One region of the Streptomyces sp. G5(2025) genome, then DNA from elsewhere that is predicted to be linked to it. Evidence: riboswitches for the same ligand, from Rfam matches in the RefSeq annotation. Region 1 holds a riboswitch; each other region holds the start of a gene.
The links. A riboswitch is a leader RNA that binds a small molecule or an ion and turns the genes downstream of it on or off. The one in region 1 is predicted to bind cobalamin.

Region 1 (4,815 bases):
CAACGGGACGCCGCCGCCGGACGTGGGGGGGCGGTGCTCAGGAGGAGTCGAGGGCGAGCGAGGAGCGCACTTGCCTGGCCGCGGCGACCAGGTTCTCTAGGGAGGCGCGGACCTCGGGCCAACTCCGGGTCTTCAGACCGCAGTCCGGGTTGACCCACAACCGCTCGGCCGGAATGGCCTCAAGTCCCTTACGGAGCAGGGCGGCCGCCTCCCCTGCGCCGGGGACACGCGGTGAGTGGATGTCGTAGACGCCGGGACCGGCCCCGCGCGGGTAGCCGTGCGCCGCCAGCTCGCGTGCGACCTGCATGTGGGAGCGGGCCGCCTCCAGACTGATGACGTCGGCGTCGAGGTCGTCGATGGCCTGGACGATGTCGCCGAACTCGGCGTAGCACATGTGGGTGTGGATCTGGGTGTCCGGGCGGACGCCGCTCGTGGCGAGGCGGAACGCCTCCGTGGCCCAGGCCAGGTAGGCGCCGCGCCCGGCGGCCCGCAGCGGGAGGGTCTCGCGCAGCGCGGGCTCGTCCACCTGGATGACCGGCGTACCGGCCGCCTCCAGGTCGCCGACCTCGTCGCGCAGGGCGAGGGCGACCTGGCGGGCGGTCTCGGCGAGGGGCTGGTCGTCGCGGACGAAGGACCAGGCGAGCATGGTGACCGGGCCGGTGAGCATGCCCTTGACCGGACGACGGGTCAGCGACCGGGCGTACGCCGTCCAGCGCACCGTCATGGGCCCGGGGCGCGAGACGTCACCGGCCAGGATCGGCGGGCGGACGTAGCGGGTGCCGTAGGACTGGACCCAGCCGTGCCGAGTGGCGAGGTAGCCGGTGAGCTGCTCGGCGAAGTACTGGACCATGTCATTGCGTTCGGGCTCGCCGTGCACGAGGACGTCGATGCCGGCCTCCTCCTGGAAGGAGACGACCTCACGGATCTCCGCCTCGACGCGCTTCTCGTACGCCGCGGTGTCGATGCGGCCCGCGCGCAGGTCGGCCCGCGCGGTGCGCAGCGCGGTCGTCTGGGGGAAGGAGCCGATGGTGGTCGTGGGCAGCAGCGGCAGTCCGAGGTGGGCGTGCTGGGCGGCCGCCCGTTCCGGGTACGGCTGCGAGCGTCGCCCTTCGGCGTCGGTGACAGCCGTGGCGCGGGCGCGTACCGCTGGGTCGTGGGTGAGGGCGGAACCGGCCCGGGACGCCAGGGCGGCGCGGTTCGCGGCGAGTTCGGCCGCGATGGTGTCGGTGCCCTGCGCCAACCCGCGGGCCAGGGTGACGATCTCGCCGGTCTTCTGGCGGGCGAAGGCCAGCCAGCGGGCGACCTGCGGGTCGAGGTCGCGCTCCGCCGAGGCGTCCAGCGGGACGTGCGCCAGGGAGCAGGAGGCGGCCACGTCCACCCGGTCGGCCAGGCCGAGCAGCGTGCCGAGGGTGGACAGCGACTTCTCCAGGTCGTTGATCCACACATTGCGGCCGTTCACCACGCCCGCCACCAGCCGCTTGCCGGGCAGCCCGCCGACAGCGGCGAGGTCGTCGAGGTTCGCCGCGGCGGGACCGGTGAAGTCCAGCGCCAGCCCCTCCACGGGCGCCTTGGCCAGAACGGGCAGGGCTTCGCCGAGCCGGTCGAAGTAGGAGGCGACCAGGATCTTCGGCCGGTCGGCGAGCGCGCCCAGCGCACGGTAGGAGCGGGCCGCGGCGTTCAGTTCGGCGGGGGTCCGGTCCTGGACGAGGGCGGGCTCGTCCAACTGCACCCACGCGGCGCCGGCCGCCCGCAGGTCGGCGAGCACCTCCGCGTACACCGGCAGCAGCCGGTCCAGGAGGGTCAACGGCTGGAAGTCCGCAGCGACGCCAGGGGCCGGCTTGGCCAGGAGCAGGAAGGTGACCGGGCCGACCAGCACCGGGCGCGGCGTGTGGCCGAGGGCGAGCGCCTCCTTCAACTCGGCGACCTGCTTGGTGGAGTCGGCGGAGAAGACGGTGCCGGGGCCGAGTTCGGGAACGAGATAGTGGTAGTTGGTGTCGAACCACTTGGTCATCTCCAGCGGCGCCACGTCCTGGGTGCCGCGGGCCATCGCGAAGTAGCCGTCGAGGGAGCATCCCCTGGTCGAGCGAGGCCGCGAGCTCGGGGAAGGCCGGCTTCGATGGCGGCACGGTGGCGGTCGGGGATCGCGCCGACCATGACGCTGGTGTCCAGGACGTGGTCGTAGTAGGAGAAGTCGCCGGTCGGCACCTCATGGATACCGGCGTCGGCGAGCTGCCGCCACGTGGCCCGGCGGAGGTCGGCGGCGACGGCCCGCAGGGCGTCGGCGTCCACGCGGCCCTGCCAGTAGCCCTCGATGGCCTTCTTCAGTTCCCGGTGGGGGCCTTGGCGTGGGTAGCCGTACACGGTGGCCCTGGCTGTGGCGGCCGTAAGTCCGGTGGTCACGGAACTCTCCTTCGCGAGTGTCTCTCCGAAAGACCCCGGCGAAGGATCGAAGGCGCGAAGGGATGGCCGACCGGGCGGACCACGCCGCTGTGCCCTCGCGTGTGCCACCTGATCTGTACGCCGACCCACCCACGAGGTCACCGAGGTCTCCGCGCGCGTCGGCGCACGGGCAGTGGCAGGTCTTCGGACTCGCGGACCCGTCCGCCGGTCTCCCGGCGGACACCTACTGGCCGTCGCTTCCCGGACCCGGCCGGGTCCAGTGCGTATGACGGCTGTCGTTTCCGCTCACCGCTGCGGGGCAGTCCCGGATTCCCACCGGGTTCCCTCTTGCGACGCGCCTGTCTGGCGGACAGGGCGAACCAGCTGCACCCGTACCGTACACGCACACGTACCAGCACGTCTCCGCCTGTTGACGGCACAACGCTCGCCGCCCCGCACCACCCCGCCCCCGTCACTCCCCGCCCCGTCACTCCCCGCGTCCGCCGGACCTCTTGCTGTCGTCCCGCCCGCGCCCGCCGCGCGGATGCCACAGGCGCAGCCACACGTCACGCGCGTGGCGCCCCGCCTCCGCGCGGCTGCGCGCCACCAACTCGCGGGCCTCGTCCTGCGTCTCCACCATGGGCCCGGAGCCGCGCAGCGGCCGTCCGGCCGTCTCGTGCAGGAAGAACGTCGACACCAGGCCGATCGCGCCCGCCACCATCAAGTAGAAGGCGGGCACGAGGGTGTTGCCGGTGGAGTCGACCAGGTAGGAGGCGAGCAGCGGGGTGGTGCCGCCGAAGAGGGAGACGGAGATGTTGTACGAGATCGACAGGGCGCCGTACCGCAGACGCGTGGGGAACAGGGCGGGCAGTGTGGCCGCGGCCGTGCCCGCGAAGCAGACCAGGAGCAGACCGAGGATCGCGCACCCGAAGGCGGGCATGAGGATGCCGCCTTCTCGGATCAGCAGGAACGCCGGGACGGCGAGCACCATCAGCGCGATGCTGCCCGCCATGAACATCGGGCGTCTGCCCCACCGGTCCGAACTGCGGCCCACGGTGGTGATGGCGAGCGCCACCAGCAGCATGGTGCCGAGCACCAGCAGCTGCGCCGTGGTGTCGCTCTCTCCCAGCGTCACCGTCATGAAGGTGGGGAGATACGACGTCACCATGTAGTTCGTGACGTTGTAGAGCAGCACAAGCCCCATGCAGATCAGCACCGCCTGCCAGTGACGGGTGAAGATCTCCTTGAGACGGCCCTTGCCGGACTGGCGGGCCTGCTCGACGGGGTCGCTCTCGCCCCGCTGGTGGACGACTTCCCGCTCGGCCGCGGCGGACGCCGCCTCCTGCTGGAAAGCGGGCGTCTCCTCCAGCTTCACGCGCATGTACAGGCCGATGAGTCCGAGCGGCCCCGCGACGAAGAAGGGAATGCGCCAGCCCCAGCTCTCCATGCCGTCGGACCCGAGAGCCAGCGTGAGGACGGTGACCAGGCCGGAGCCCAGGGAGTAGCCGATGAAGGTGCCGAAGTCGAGCCAGCTGCCGAGGAATCCGCGCCGCTGGTCGGGCGCGTACTCGGCGATGTAGGTGGTGGCACCGGCGTACTCGCCGCCCGTGGAGAAACCCTGGACCAGCCGGCATACGAGGAGCAGCAGCGGGGCGGCGAATCCGATCGAGGCGTACGTGGGCAGCAGCCCGACCGCGAAGGTGCTCACGGCCATCATGATCATGGTCGCCGCGAGCACCCGCTGCCGGCCGATACGGTCACCGAGCGGCCCGAACACGAGCCCGCCCAGGGGCCGGACGAGAAACGCCGCGGCGAAGGTGGCGAAGGCGGCGACGACCTGGACGCCCGGCGAGCTGGCAGGGAAGAAGACCTTGCCGATCGTGCCCGCCAGATAGGCGTAGACGCCGAAGTCGAACCACTCCATGGTGTTGCCGAGCGCCGCGGCTGTCACCGCGCGTCGCACCTTGGGACGGTCCGAGACCATCACGTCCTCGGCGCTGAGCGCCTTCTTCCGGCGCCGCAGCAGCGTACGCGCCATGCGGTCCGTCGCCGAACGCGACGAGCGCGTGGCATCCGCCTCCGGCCCACGAGACTGGCGGGCCTTTCCACGCGGAAGGCCTTTCACCATGGAGTTTCTCTCCTCTGGTCGGCCGAGAAAGAGTCGTATCCACGCAAATTAGACCGAACCGGAAGGACCGGCAAATCGCCCGCCGGGGCGATGCGCTATAGTTGATCTTGCACTGGTCGCCGCGGTTCGCGGTGGCCGGCGATGCGTCGGTGGTCCAAGGAAAGACATCCCGCTTCCTGCGGGGAGATGCAGGTGCAAGGCCTGCCCGGCGCTCGACAGGGGCCCGTCCGCGTATGACGCGGACGGGCCCCTCGTATTACCGTCTGATGTGGGCGAGTCGAACTGCGATGTGGGGAACGGTCAGACCG
Region 2 (4,815 bases), 2.7 Mb from region 1:
CCGAGGGCCCCAGCGAGCCGCCCGCCGACCCGGTGATGCAGCGCCTGCTGCCGGACGCGTACGGCGGCCCCGGAAGTGAGACCGGGGACATCGCGCAGGAGGAGGAACTGCGGACGTATTCGGCCGAGTTCCGCCGCTTCACGGAGAACGACCTGCGGGCCAAGAAGCGGGACGACGCGCTGGTCGTGATCCGTTCGCTCGACTCGATGGCGTCCTCGGGCGAGGGCGGAGCCGTCCTGAAACTGTCGGTGGAGGAGTCGCGGCACTGGCTGGGCGCCCTCAACGACCTCCGGCTCGCGATCGGCACCCGCCTGGAGGTCACCGACGAGGAGGACGCCGATCTGCTCTACCGGCTCCCCGACTCCGACCCCCGCAAGCCGATGGTGATGGCCTATCTCTGGCTGGGCGGATTGCAGGAGACGCTGGTCGGGACGTTGCTGGACTGAGCCGGACCGAAATCCGGTGCAGAGGACAGCGAAATTTGCTGTACTGGACACCTTCCGTTCACGTGACGGGTCGTTCGCTCAGCGGACGCTCAAATCCGGATAACGATCCCGTCACTTCATTGCCCGTGTTTGCGGCGTGAAGAGGCCTTTGTCCGCTTCTTCCTGTGGTGTGCGTCACAGGTGGCTGATTCCCTCACTGTTGCCGCCGTGATAAATCTTCACGACCACTCGGTGACGCCACCCATGTCACCGAGGGCGCTCGGACCGGCAGACCGCCGGTAGCACTCCATACATATCCGGGGGGATCAGGACCTGATCCGCAGCCATCAACGCGAGACGCGGGCGCGGATCAGCATGGAGAAAGGCGTCACCATGACCTCAGTGCAGGTCGAAGAGCAGCACGACGGGCACGACGGCAATGGTGCCGTGGAGGCCGCAGGCGGCCCGTCCGGCGAGGGCGAGGGCTACCAGCGCGGTCTGGGAGCCCGGCAGATCCAGATGATCGCGATCGGCGGTGCCATCGGCACCGGCCTGTTCCTCGGCGCGGGCAAGGCCATCCACAAGGCCGGACCCAGCCTCATCCTGGCGTACGCCATCGCGGGCCTCGTCATCTTCTTCATCATGCGGGCGCTCGGCGAGCTCCTCATGTACCGCCCCGTGTCGGGCTCCTTCTCGGAGTACGCGCGCGAGTTCATGGGCCCGTTCTTCGGCTTCGTGACCGGCTGGACGTACTGGCTCTTCTGGGTCGTCACCGGCATCACCGAAGTCACCGCAGCCGCCCAGTACATGCAGTACTGGACACACGGATCCGTTCCACAATGGGCGTACGCGCTCATCTTCACGGTCATCCTGTACGGCGCGAACCTCATCTCCGTGAAGCTCTTCGGTGAGCTGGAGTTCTGGTTCTCGATGGTCAAGGTCACCGCCATCATCGGCATGATCCTGATCTGCATCGGCATCCTCACCATCGGCTTCTCCGACGCCGGTGACACCGCGACCGTGGCCCACCTGTGGAACCAGGGCGGCTTCTTCCCCAACGGCATCGGCTCCACGCTGATGACGCTCCAGATCGTGATGTTCGCCTTCCTCGCCGTCGAGCTCGTCGGCGTCACCGCGGGCGAGTCCAAGGACCCGAAGACCGTCCTGCCCAAGGCCATCAACACCGTGCCGTGGCGCATCGCCGTCTTCTACGTCGGCGCGCTGATCATGATCCTGTCGGTCGTCCCGTGGACGCACTTCCAGCCCGGCGTCTCGCCGTTCGTCGCGGCCTTCGAGAAGATGGGCCTCGGCGTCGGCGCCGCGATCGTGAACTTCGTGGTCCTCACCGCCGCGCTCTCCTCCTGCAACTCCGGCATGTACTCCACCGGCCGCATGCTGCGCGACCTCGCGCTCAACGGCCAGGGCCCGAAGTTCTTCACCAAGCTCACGAAGAACGGCCTGCCGCTGGTCGGCACCACGTTCTCCGCCGCGTTCATGCTGGTCGGCGTCTGGATCAACTACCAGTGGCCGGGCGAGGCGTTCAACTACGTCGTCTCCTTCGCCACCATCTCCGGCATGTGGGCCTGGATCATGATCCTGGCCTGCCAGATCCGCTACCGCCGCAAGGCCGACCGCGGCGAGCTGCCGCAGTCCACCTTCCGGGCGCCGGGAGCCCCGTACACCAGCTGGTTCGCGCTTTTGTTCATCGGCATGGTCATCGTGATGATGGGCGTCGACAAGGACGCGCGGATCTCGCTGTACGCCGCTCCGGTCTGGGCCGCGATCCTCGGCGTCTCCTACCTGATCCTCAAGAGCCGCAACCCGCAGGCCGCCGCGTTCAACAAGCGCAAGATCGGCGCGGACAGCGCCCCCGTCACCAAGGACTGACCTCCCCGGAGAGGCCACTGTCCAGCATATGGGCCCGCACGTACCACACTTCGGTACGGCGCGGGCCCTCTGCTTATCCTGACTGCCATGCTGACCATCACCCAGGCCCTCCACGACCAGATCGTCGCGCACGCGCGCCAGGACCACCCCGACGAGGCGTGCGGCGTGGTCGCGGGCCCGGCGGGCACCGGCCGCCCCGAGCGCTTCATCCCGATGCTGAACGCCGCGCGCTCGCCCACGTTCTACGAGTTCGACTCGGGTGACCTGCTCAAGCTCTACCGCGAGATGGACGACCGCGACGAGGAGCCGGTGGTCATCTACCACTCGCACACCGCGACCGAGGCCTACCCCTCGCGCACCGACATCAGCTACGCCAACGAGCCCGGCGCCCACTACGTCCTGGTCTCCACCGCGGACACCGACGACGCGGGCCCTTTCCAGTTCCGCTCGTACCGGATCGTGGACGGCGAGGTCACCGAGGAAGAGGTCGCGGTCGTACAGGCATACTGAGCTCCACCCATGAGGCGGCAGGACCCAGGAAGCCGGTGCGAGCCCGGCACGGTCCCGCCACTGTGACCCCACCCCTTCGCGGGGGCGGGGAGTCAGGAACTGACCTGCCGTCTCGGCTCCACACAACGCAGGGGACGCGGAAATCCCCTGGAGGAGGCAGTTCAGCCATGTCCCGCGCCCTTCGCGTGCTCACCGCCGCGGCCCTGCTCGTCCCGCTCGCAGCCTGCGGCTCGTCCGACTCCGGTGACTCCAAGCCCGCCGCCAAGGCCGCGGGCTTCCCGTACACCGTCACCAACTGCGGTGTGAAGACCACGTACGACGCACCGCCGAAGCGCGCCGTCACCATGAACCAGCACGTTACCGAGGTGATGCTGGAACTGGGCCTCAAGGACCGCCTGGCCGGCACCGCCTACCTCGACGACAAGGTCCTGCCGAAGTACGAGAAGGCGTACAAGTCCGCCCCCGTGCTCGCCAAGGAGTACCCCTCCTACGAGAAGCTGCTCGCCGCCGACCCCGACTTCGTCTACGGCGGTTACGCCAGCGCCTTCCTCGCCGGCGACGGCCGCAGCCGCTCCGCGCTCGCCAAGTCCGGGATCAAGAGCCGCCTCAACATCGAGGGCTGCGCCGAGCGCGCGGTCACCATGGACGACGTGTACCGCGAGGTGCGGGAGGTCGGCGCCACGTTCGGGGTGCGCGAGCGCGCCGAGAAGTGGGTGAGCGGGGCCAAGCGCGAACTGGCCGCCACCGCGAAGAAGTCGAAGCGCGCGAAGCCGGTCTCCGTCTTCGTCTACGACAGCGGCGACAAGACCGCGTTCACGGCGGGCGGCCGCGGCATCGGCAACGACATCATCGAGCGCGCGGGCGGCCGCAACGTCTTCGCCGACATCGACAAGTCCTTCAGCGACGCGTCCTGGGAGAAGGTCGTCGAGCGCAGGCCGGACGTCATCATGATCCTCGACTACGGCCCCACGACCGTCGCCCAGAAGAAGAAGCGCCTCCTCGACGACCCGGTCCTCGCGGACGTCCCCGCCATCAAGCACAAGCGTTTCGCGGTACTGCGGCTGTCGGACGTGGTCACGGGCGTACGGGCACCGAAGGCGGTGGAGAAGCTGGCGGCACAGCTGTGAGCGCCGCGAAGATCCAGCCCGTCCGGGGACCGGGTCGGCCCGGGGGCGGTACATCCCAGCCCGTCCGGCGTTTGAGGACGAGCCCGAAGGGCGATCGACGGGGGTCGAAGGGGCGGCGCCTCTTGACCCTGACGGCGCTCACCGCGGCCCTCGCGGCAGCGACCGTCGCCGGCCTCGCCCTCGGCTCCGTCCGCATCCCGCCGGGCCAGGTCCTGGAGATACTGACCGGCCATGCGGAACCCTCCCCGTTCCGCACCATCGTGCTGGACGTCCGCCTGCCCCGGGTCCTGCTCGGCGCGGTCGTCGGCGCCGGACTGGCCGTCATCGGCACCGTCCTCCAGGCCCTCGTCCGCAACCCTCTCGCCGACCCGTTCCTCCTCGGCGTCTCCTCGGGCGCCTCCGTGGGCGCCGTCAGCGCGATCGTGCTCGGCGGGATCTTCGGCCTGGGCACCACCCTCAGCACCGCCGTCACGATCCCCGCGGCCTCCTTCGCGGGCGCGCTGATCTCCCTGGTCCTGGTCTACGCCCTGGCCAGAAGCGGCGGCGGGGGCTTCGCCACCGGCCGCCTGATCCTCGCCGGGGTGGCCGTCTCGTACATCCTCACCGCCCTCACCAGCCTCATCCTCGTCACCGCCGACAGCGCCGACCACCTCAAGGAAGTCCTGTACTGGACACTCGGCGGCCTCGGCAGCGCCCGCTGGGACATGCTCGCCCTGCCCTGCGCCGTCCTGGCCGTCGGTACCGCCCTCCTGGTGGCGCTCGCCCGCCCGCTGGACCTGCTGCTCGTCGGCGAGGAGGGCGCCACCGTCCTCGGCCTGGACACCGCCCGCTTCCGCTCCGCCGTCTTCGTCCTCGCCTCGCTCCTG
Region 3 (4,815 bases), 2.6 Mb from region 1:
ACCACTCCGGGTCGATTCTGCTGCCGGACGGGCGCGTGATGTTCTTCGGCTCGGACTCGCTCTTCGCCGACAAGGCCAACACCAAGCCGGGCGTCTTCGAGCAGCGCATCGAGATCTACACGCCGCCGTACCTCTACCAGGGCTCGCGGCCGAGCCTCGGCAAGGGGCCGAAGACGATCGGGCGCGGGGAGTCGGGGACGTTTCCGACGCGGCACGCGTCGTCGATCAAGACGGCGCGGCTCATCCGGCCCAGCGCGTCGACGCACGTCACGGATATCGACCAGACGTCGATCGCGCTGGACCTGAAGAAGTCGAAGGGCGAGGTGAGGGTGACGGTCCCGAAGAATCGGAGTTTGGTGGAATCGGGCTGGTACATGCTGTTCGTGTCGGATGAGCAGGGGGTTCCCAGCGAGGCGCGATGGGTTCGCGTGCCGTGAGTATCGCCCCCGTAAGGGGCGACCCCTACGAGGCGTTCCTCACCAGGCCCAGCGCGTACTCCGGCCACCACTCCCCCGCCTTGGGTCCGCCCCGGCACGTCCCGTCGGACTCCCCCGGCCGCTTGATCCACAGGTACGCGTCGACGAGCGGGTCGTCCGTCTTCGTCGTGGGCGTCTCGCCGAGCGCCCGCCCCGGCGGGTTGCACCACGGGTCCTTGCCCTTGTCGTAAGGCCCTTTGCCATTGCGCCCCGTGTCGATGACGAACGGCTTGCCGCCGATCTTCGCCGAGAGCCTCTTGCCGAACTCCGTACTGGCCTCGGTGGTCTGGAAGTTGGAGACGTTGACCGAGAAGCCGTCGGCCTGCTCGACGCCGGACCGCTTCAGGGGCTCCCAGAGCGAGTCGGGGTTCTGCCAGCCCGCGTTGCCCGCGTCCAGGTACACCTTCGTGTTCTTCAAGGACTTGAGCTTCTCGATGGCGCCCCTGAGGAGGTCGTAGCGCTCCTCGTGGAACTGCTCGGGCGTGCAGTTGTCGACCATGTGCAGCACCGCGTCCGGCTCCAGGATCACCGTGGCACGCCGGTCGCCGATGCCCCGGGCGACCTGGTCGACGAACGCGCGGTAGGCGTCGCCGTCGGCCGCGCCGCCGCCCGAGTACTGGCCGCAGTCGCGGTGCGGGATGTTGTAGAGGACCAACAGGGCGTCCCGGTCGGCCTTCTCCGCGGCCTCCGTGAAGCCGCGCGCCTGGTCCTGCGCGTTCTCCGGGACGAGCCACTCGGCGACCGGCTGCCGGGCGATCTTCCGGGTCAGTTCGGCGTCGTCCTTCGCGCCGTCCTTCTCGTACGCGGCGACCTGCTTGGCGGCGGTCCCCTCCGGGTTGACCCAGTACGGGTCCTGGCTCTTGGGCTGCTGTTTCGGGGGCGGTCCCGACGTGTTCTCCTCCGGGTCGCCACCGGAGGAGAAGCACGCGGAAAGGAGGAGCGCGGCCCCCGCGAGCGCCACCCCGGTCCGCACCCCCCTGGCCGCGAAACGACGTCCGCGGCCGGTGTCATTTCGGTACATCCACTCCCCCTTGGGCGCACTGTCCGTATCTCAATCCTGACACAGGGTCCCCCGGCCCACGAGGTGCTCACGGCTGCCTCTAGGCCGCCGCGCGCATTCGCCCTAGAGTCTGTGGCACGGCCCAACCGCCTGGCCCTGTGGGCCATTTACGGAACCGGGACGGCCTGCCCGTGAACCTCCCGCGCCGGCGCCGGGTTCCTCCCGCGGCTCGTGCGCGCGCGGTCGAGGACCGGCCCGGTCGGCGGCTCCCGGGGGAGCGGGCCGCCGATCGGGCAGGTGAGCCCGGCGGTCAGCAGGACCGCCCAGGACCTGGGGGGTGTTGACAGAGACGCGACGCGCTGGGACTCTCCGTGACGACAAGTCCATACATCGAGGCGACGGTTTGACAGGAACCCGGTGCGAATCCGGGGCGGTCCCGCCACTGTGACCACGTACGCACGCTCGTACGCGGAAGTCAGGAACTGAACCGTCGTCCTCCTGCCATGGGGCGTGGAAACCCCAGAAGGAGGCCCACCGGTATGTCCCTGCACTCCGCAGCTCCGCACACCGACACCACGGCGAGCCAGGCCGCCGTGACGCAGACCCGCGACTGGCTGATCGCCTCGGCCGCCGCGGTCATCGCGCTCATCGCGCTCTACGCCGTGTTCATGGACAACGGCTCGCTGATCTCGGCGACCGGCGACTACCTCCACGAGTTCGCGCACGACGGCCGGCACCTCTTCGGTGCCCCGTGCCACTGACCGGGCGGACGGACACCAGCACCATGCCCTCAGCACCCTCGTCCCCCGTACTCCCCCTGCTCGTCCGCGGCCTGGCCGCGGGCGGAGCGGCGGGTCTCACCGCCGGCCTCTTCTCGCTGCTGCTCGCCGAGCCGTTGATGGACCGCGCGATCCGCGCCGAGGAGAAACGCGCGGCCGCCCAGGAACACGGGCACGGCGCCGCGCAGGCCGTCCAGCACCACGAAGAGCTGTTCAGCCGCTCCACCCAGCACGGCGGCCTGGTCGTCACCGCCCTCGTCGCGGGCCTGGCCCTCGGCGTGCTGTTCGCCGTCGCGTACGCCGCGGTGCACCGGCGTGATCCGCGCGCGCTGCCGTGGCCACGCGCGCTGGCCTTCTCCGCCGCCGCCTTCCTCGCGGTCTCCCTCCTGCCCGGGCTGCGCTATCCGGCGAACCCGCCGGGCGTCGGCGACGCGGGCACCGTCGGCGACCGCCAGGCGCTGTGGCTCGCCTCGGTCGCCATCGGCGTGCTCGGCATGTTCCTGGTGCGCCAGGTGTACGTGCGCCTCGCCGCGCACCCCGAACCGGTGCGGCACATCGCGACGGCCCTCACCGCGGTCGCCGTCCTCGCGGTGCTGTTCCTGCTGCCGGGCAACCCCGACCCGGTGCCGGTCGACGCGTCGTTGCTGTGGGACTTCCGCATGCTGTCGCTCGCCTCGCACGCCTTGCTGTGGGCGGTGTTCGCGGCGGTCTTCGGCGGCCTCGGCGTGCGCGCGGCGAAAGGCGCCGCCGCGGCTCCCGCTCCGGCCCCGCCGCTGACCGGCCGGCAGGCCGCCTAGCGGGCTCCTCGGCAGGTGCGGGTGACCCGGGAGCGCGCCCCTGCCGAAGGTGCGCGCCGCACGTGATCAGGCGCGCCCCGGCGGCGGGCGGCGCCACCGCTCGCCACCCGGCGCCGCCCGCGACATGCCCGCGGCACGGCCGTCGGACCACCGAGCCGCCACAGCCCTCGGACTCCCCTGACCACCGGTCTAACGCCGCACCCCGGTCAGGTACGCCGAAACGATCACGTTCGCCGTATAGGCGCGGGCGGCCCTGTCGAAGGTGCCGCCGCAGGTGATGAGGCGCAGTTCGGCGCGGCCCTCCTCGTGGGGGCCGTAGGCCTTTCGTGCGTCGAAGCGGTCGCTGGTGACGACCTGGACGTCGTCGATCGTGAACTCGGCGACGGTGCCGTCGTCGCGGGTCACGTCGATCCTCTCGCCGGGGCGCGCCGCGCTGAGGTCGTAGAAGACGGCGGGGTCGGTCTCGGTGTCGACGTGGCCGACGAAGAGCGCCGCGCCGGGGGCGCCGGGGCGGGTCCCGCCGCCGTACCAGCCGACGGTGTCCCCTTGGGCGAACGGCGGCGGGTCGATCGCGCCCCGGGCATCGAGGCCGCGGGCGGTCACCGGGGCGCCGACCTTCAGGGAGGGCACCTCGACGCGCTGCGGCCGGGCGGGCGCCAACGGTGTGTGGGCGGGCGGCAGTTCGACGGCGTGGGGGCGGCCGACCGCCGCCACGTCGCCGGTCGCGGGCCCGGACAGGCCGCCGGGCAGGTTCGCGACCCCGCTGCCCCACAGCGCGAGCCCCACCAGGAGGACCGCCCAGGCGACGCCGGTCAGCAGGCGTCCGGACCCGGGCGGGCGTTCGCCGCCGGACACGCTCACGCCCCGCCCGTCACTCGGAGCGGCGCCGGCGGACGCTGCGGAACGCCACGGCGACCGCCGCGACCCCGGCGAGGATCAGGCCGATCACGGCGTGCCGGGTACCGGGGCCCGCCTCGTCGGCCCCGTCGGGCTCCGCGGACACCGCCGAGGTCAGGTGGGCGGTGCCGCCGCCACCGGCGCGCACCGGCGCGGTCGGCTCGGTGTTCCGCTGGGCCACCCGGACGGTGCCGACGCCCTGGTGGGGGTGGCCGTCGCAGATGACGGTGAGTTCGTAGGACCCGGTGACGCCCTTGCGGATCCTGGCGGTGCCGTGGAGATCGTCGCCGCCCCGCCCGGCGAGGCGCGCCTCCCCCTCGAAGGCCCCCGATCCCGCCGATCCGGTGGCGCCCTCGCAGCCGGTCACTCTCACCTCCACGGAGGCGCCGGCCGCGGCGTCGGCGGGGGTGACGGTGGCGTCCACGGAACCGTTCTCGTGGGCCGCGGCCCCACCGCCGGGCAGGGCGACCATGACAAGGACGGCCACGCCGGCCACGCCGGCCGCACGAGGAGCGAGGGAACATATACGCATCGTGAACCTCCTGTCCTACGAGGTTCACGCCGTGCCCCGCCCCCCGCATCCCGGCAGCGGTCAAACGGGGGCCGTGCGGCGGTCTAGACCCGCTCGACCAGGTCGGCGATGGAGTCCACGACGGTGGACGGCCGGAAGGGGTACGTGTCGATGTCGCGCCGCGACGTCAGCCCGGTCAGCACCAGGAACGTCTCCATGCCCGCCTCAAGCCCGGCGAGGACGTCGGTGTCCATGCGGTCGCCGATCATCGCGCTGGTCTCCGAGTGGGCCCCGATGGCGTTCAGCCCGGTCCGCATCATCAGGGGGTTCGGCTTGCCCGCGAAGTACGGGTTCT
Region 4 (4,815 bases), 1.4 Mb from region 1:
GCCGAGGACGCCGGTCATGTAGTGGACCGCGGGCAGCTCGGGGACCAGCATGGAGACGGCCGTGGCGTGGACCGCGTGGGTGTGGACCACCGCCGTCGCGCCGGTGGTGCGGTAGATCGCGAGGTGCATCGGCAGCTCGCTGGTCGGCGCGAGGTGGCCGATGACCCGCCGCCCTTCGAGGTCGACGCCGAGCGCGTCCTCGGGCCGCAGCCGGTCGTAAGGGACCCCGCTCGGGGTGACCAGGACCGTGTCGCCGACCCGTACGGAGACATTGCCCGAGGTGCCGACGACCAGGCCGTCCGCCACCGTCCTGCGGGCCGTGTCGACCAGCTCGTCCCACGCCCGCCCGACGGCGTCCCGTTCCGTGCCCTGCCGCTGCTCAGTCATGGGGCGATCCTGCCAGCCGGGAGCGTGGCGCTGTAGGCCCCCGCCGGGCCCCGGGCGGAGTGACATCGGTCTCTTGGAGGGCTCGGCGCGCCATTCCGTTTGGGGCGCGGGAAGGGGGTGCGCGAGGGCGCGCGGGAGAGTGGTGGAAGGCGACACTCCGGCTGGATTAGGGGGCTCGCGCCCACGCTCCGTACGATCGCTCGCAGACACCTGGTCGATAAGGAGAGGCGGCACTCCGTTTTGGGTCACCGCACCGCCCGGCCCAGTTCACTTTCCGTTCACCCAGGTTGCCTACGTTCCACATGCCACTGACGTCCAACAGAAGCCTGGGTAAATGGAACACATCACGCTTCTCCTCGGGATCGTGATCGTCACCGCTCTCGTGTTCGATTTCACGAACGGTTTCCACGACACTGCCAACGCGATGGCGACGACCATCTCGACCGGCGCTCTCAAGCCCAAGACGGCGGTGGCCATGTCCGCCGTGCTGAACCTCGTCGGAGCCTTCCTCTCCGTCGAAGTCGCCAAGACGATCTCAGGCGGGATCGTCAACGAGGACGGCCTCAAGACAGAGGTCATCTTCGCCGCGCTCGTCGGCGCGATCCTCTGGAACCTGCTGACCTGGCTGGTGGGCCTGCCCTCCAGCTCCTCCCACGCCCTCTTCGGCGGCCTCATCGGCGCCGCGGTCATGTCGATGGGCTGGTCGTCGATCAACGGCGGCACCGTCGTCACCAAGGTCCTCATCCCGGCCCTCGCCGCACCGCTCGTGGCGGGTCTCGCCGCGACGCTGGCGACGCGCCTGACGTACCGCATCGGCCGCAACACCGACACCAAGGCCACCGCCAAGGGCTACCGCGCCGGCCAGATCGCCTCCGCGGGCCTCGTCTCCCTGGCGCACGGCACGAACGACGCGCAGAAGACCATGGGCATCATCACGCTCGCCCTGGTCACGGGCGGTGTCCTCAACCCCGGCGCGAACCCCCCGATGTGGGTCATCGTCTCCGCCGGTGTCGCCATCGCGCTCGGCACCTACCTCGGCGGCTGGCGCATCATCCGCACCATGGGCAAGGGCCTCACCGACCTCCAGCCGCAGCAGGGCTTCGCCGCCCAGACCAGCGCCGCGACGGTCATCCTGGCCTCCTCCCACCTGGGCTTCTCGCTCTCCACCACCCAGTCCTGCTCCGGCGCCGTCATGGGCGCGGGCCTCGGCCGCAAGGGCGGCGTCGTCCGCTGGTCGACCGCGACCCGGATGTTCGTCGCCTGGGGTCTGACCCTGCCGGCCGCCGGTCTGGTCGGCGCGGGCGCCGAGTTCCTCACCAAGCAGGGCCCCTGGGGCGTCGCGGTCACCGCCGCCCTCCTCATCGCGGGCTCGGCCGTCATCTGGGTGCTCTCGCGGCGCAACGCCGTCACCCACACCAACGTCACCGACGATGAGATCCGCGACGACGCCACCACCACGGGCGCCGAGCCCGCGGGCGTGGTCACCACCGCGATCGCCGCCGTCCAGCCGCCCCCGGCGGGCGCGCTGGCCGCCGTCGGCGCCTCCTCCGACGACCCGGTCAAGGCCACCATCTCGGCCCCCACCTCGACCACGACCGGCGCCATGGCGGACCCCGCCCGGCCCGCGACGGTGTAAGGACACATCAGCATGAACATCGACTGGGCAGCTCTCGGCTCCGTCTTCGGAGTCAGCCTCGCCGTGACGGTGGCTCTCGTGGGCCTGTTCACCCTCGGCATCATCGGTCTCTCCAAGCAGGAGACGGCGGCCGCGTCCGCCGGCGGCTCCGGCGGTTCCGTGGCGCTGGCGCGCACCGGCGCGTACGCCTGCTTCGCGCTGTGCGCGGCGGCCGTGGCGTACGGCATCTATCTGATCGTCGCCTGACGACAGCGGTTCACGGTGGGGTGCGGGACGTGATCACACGTCCCGCACCCCACCGCCGTATGTGGAGCTCGGCTGTGGGGCTCCGCACACTCTCCCGCCGCAGGTCAACGGCGAGTTGACGGGCGTTCGCGGGGCGTGGTGGACTGCCGGGGCCAACTACGGCGGCAGAAGAGGAAGCCGGTGCGAATCCGGCGCGGTCCCGCCACTGTCACCGGGCAGCCGTCCCCGACGCGCCCGGAAGCCAGGAACTCTCGCCGCCGATCACGTCGAACCAGGGCGCGGACACCCTGAGTGAGGACATATCGCCATGCGCGGCCGCCCGTTGCCGGACCTGTTCCCGAGCGTGAGCTCCCTGCCCGGCACAGCGACGGGCTGACCCATGAGTGCCGATCGCGACTTCGCGTACGGCGCCGCCGCCGGCCTCCTCGGTGACCTGCTGCTCGGCGATCCCCGCCGGGGCCATCCGGTCGCCGGGTTCGGGCGTGTGGCGGGCGCCGTCGAGCGTGTGCTGTGGCGCGACCACCGCGGGTGGGGCGCGCTGCACACCGCGGTGTGCGCCGGGGGCGCTGCCGGTGCCGCCGCCCTCGCCGCTTCTCTCGTACGCCGCTCCCCCGCCGCATCCGTCGCGCTGACCGCCGCCGCGACGTGGGCCGTGGTCGGCGGGACCTCGCTCGGGCGTGAGGCGCGGGCCATCGGCGGCGCGCTCGACGCCGGGGACATCGAGGTGGCCCGGGAGCGGCTGCCTCATCTGTGCGGACGTGACCCGCAGGCGCTGGACTCCGACGGCATCGCCCGTGCCGTCGTCGAGTCCGTCGCCGAGAACACCTCCGACGCGGTGGTCGGCGCGCTGGTGTGGGGTGCTGTCGGCGGGGTGCCGGGGCTCGTCGCCTTCCGCGCCGTCAACACCCTCGACGCCATGGTCGGGCACAAGTCGCCCAGGTACCGGCGGTACGGCTGGGCCTCCGCCCGGCTCGACGACGTCCTCGGCTGGCCGGGGGCGCGGCTCACCGCGGGGCTCGCGGCGCTGGCCGGGGGCTCGCCCTCGGGGGCGGTGCGGGCATGGCGCGCGGATGCCGCGAAGCATCCGAGCCCCAACGCCGGGCCGGTGGAGGCCTCCTTCGCGGGGGCGCTCGGCGTACGGCTCGGTGGGACCCTCTCGTACGGCGGGCGGGTCGAGCACCGGCCTGTACTGAACGCGGACGGGCGGGACGTGCGCGTGGCGGACATCGAACGGGCCGTGCGGCTGTCGCGGCGGGTCAGCTGGCTGGCGCTGGGGGTCGCGGTGGCGGCCCGCCGGGCGCTGCGGTCGGCGAAGGCAGGGAGAAACGCATGAGTGGTGGACTGCTGGTCGCCGGGACCACCTCGGACGCCGGGAAGAGCGTCGTCACCGCCGGGATCTGCCGGTGGCTGGCCCGCAAGGGCGTGTCCGTCGCGCCGTTCAAGGCGCAGAACATGTCCCTGAACTCCTTCGTCACCCGCGAGGGCGCCGAGATCGGGCGGGCGCAGGCCATGCAGGCGCAGGCCGCCCGCGTCGAGCCGAGCGCCCTGATGAACCCCGTACTCCTCAAGCCGGGCAGCGACCGCTCCAGCCAGGTCGTGCTGATGGGCAAGCCGGTGGGCGAGATGAGCGCCCGTGGCTACCACGGAGGGCGCCAGGGGGCGCTGCTGGAGACCGTCGTGGGGTGCCTGGAAGAACTGCGGGGCACGTATGACGCCGTGATCTGTGAGGGCGCGGGCAGTCCCGCCGAGATCAACCTGCGGCGCACCGACATCGTGAACATGGGCATCGCGCGGGCCGCCCGCTTCCCCGTCCTGGTGGTCGGGGACATCGACCGCGGCGGGGTGTTCGCGTCGTTCTTCGGGACGACGGCGCTGCTGAGCGCGGCCGACCAGGAGCTGGTCGCGGGGTATCTGGTCAACAAGTTCCGGGGCGATGTCTCGCTCCTCGAACCGGGTCTCGACATGCTGTACGAGCTGACCGGGCGCCGCACGTTCGGTGTGCTGCCCTTCCAGCACGGGCTGGGCATCGACGAGGAGGACGGGCTGCGGGTCTCGCTGCGGGGTGCCGTGCGCGAGTCCGTGGTGGCGCCGCCGGTCGGTGAGGACGTGCTGCGGGTCGCCGTGTGCGCGGTGCCGCTGATGTCCAACTTCACGGACGTGGACGCGCTGGCCGCCGAGCCGGGTGTCGTCGTGCGGTTCGTGGACCGGGCCGAGGAGCTCGTCGACGCGGACCTGGTGGTCGTACCGGGCACCCGTGGGACCGTCCGCGCGCTCCAGTGGCTGCGGGAGCGCGGGCTCGCGGACGCCCTCGCGCGCCGCGCGGCCGAGGGGCGGCCGGTGCTCGGGATCTGCGGCGGCTTCCAGGCCCTCGGCGAGCACATCGAGGACGACGTCGAGTCGCGCGCGGGCTCCGTGGACGGACTCGGACTGCTGCCGGTGCGGGTGCGGTTCGCCCGCGAGAAGACCCTGGCCCGTCCGGTGGGCGAGGCCCTCGGGGAGCCGGTCGAGGGGTACGAGATCCACCATGGGGTGGCCGAAGTCCTGGG

Region 2: it holds a riboswitch for cobalamin, as region 1 does, so the genes downstream of both, ACOBQB_RS23660 (ABC transporter substrate-binding protein) here and metE (5-methyltetrahydropteroyltriglutamate--homocysteine S-methyltransferase) in region 1, are expected to answer to the same signal.
Region 3: it holds a riboswitch for cobalamin, as region 1 does, so the genes downstream of both, ACOBQB_RS23340 (CbtB domain-containing protein) here and metE (5-methyltetrahydropteroyltriglutamate--homocysteine S-methyltransferase) in region 1, are expected to answer to the same signal.
Region 4: it holds a riboswitch for cobalamin, as region 1 does, so the genes downstream of both, ACOBQB_RS18205 (cobalamin biosynthesis protein) here and metE (5-methyltetrahydropteroyltriglutamate--homocysteine S-methyltransferase) in region 1, are expected to answer to the same signal.

Annotation. Positions count from the first base shown of each region.
Region 1 is NZ_JBMUZT010000006.1:173,879-178,693, reverse strand. Features, by position in the region: partial or broken gene metE (5-methyltetrahydropteroyltriglutamate--homocysteine S-methyltransferase) at 38-2,400, opposite strand; cobalamin riboswitch at 2,558-2,780, opposite strand; gene proP (glycine betaine/L-proline transporter ProP) at 2,867-4,417, opposite strand; gene ACOBQB_RS11425 (SRPBCC family protein) at 4,808-4,815, opposite strand, start outside.
Region 2 is NZ_JBMUZT010000006.1:2,841,543-2,846,357, reverse strand. Features, by position in the region: gene ACOBQB_RS23675 (DUF2017 domain-containing protein) at 1-446, shown strand, start outside; gene ACOBQB_RS23670 (amino acid permease) at 819-2,312, shown strand; gene ACOBQB_RS23665 (Mov34/MPN/PAD-1 family protein) at 2,400-2,822, shown strand; cobalamin riboswitch at 2,825-2,944, shown strand; gene ACOBQB_RS23660 (ABC transporter substrate-binding protein) at 2,990-3,949, shown strand; gene ACOBQB_RS23655 (FecCD family ABC transporter permease) at 4,021-4,815, shown strand, end outside.
Region 3 is NZ_JBMUZT010000006.1:2,778,834-2,783,648, forward strand. Features, by position in the region: gene ACOBQB_RS23330 (galactose oxidase-like domain-containing protein) at 1-437, shown strand, start outside; gene ACOBQB_RS23335 (glycoside hydrolase family 6 protein) at 463-1,497, opposite strand; cobalamin riboswitch at 1,860-1,981, shown strand; gene ACOBQB_RS23340 (CbtB domain-containing protein) at 2,016-2,237, shown strand; gene ACOBQB_RS23345 (CbtA family protein) at 2,261-3,052, shown strand; gene ACOBQB_RS23350 (class F sortase) at 3,242-3,907, opposite strand; gene ACOBQB_RS23355 (hypothetical protein) at 3,924-4,481, opposite strand; gene ACOBQB_RS23360 (HAD-IIA family hydrolase) at 4,565-4,815, opposite strand, start outside.
Region 4 is NZ_JBMUZT010000006.1:1,621,752-1,626,566, forward strand. Features, by position in the region: gene ACOBQB_RS18190 (class II aldolase/adducin family protein) at 1-387, opposite strand, end outside; gene ACOBQB_RS18195 (inorganic phosphate transporter) at 722-2,023, shown strand; gene ACOBQB_RS18200 (hypothetical protein) at 2,036-2,269, shown strand; cobalamin riboswitch at 2,392-2,542, shown strand; gene ACOBQB_RS18205 (cobalamin biosynthesis protein) at 2,649-3,602, shown strand; gene ACOBQB_RS18210 (cobyric acid synthase) at 3,599-4,815, shown strand, end outside.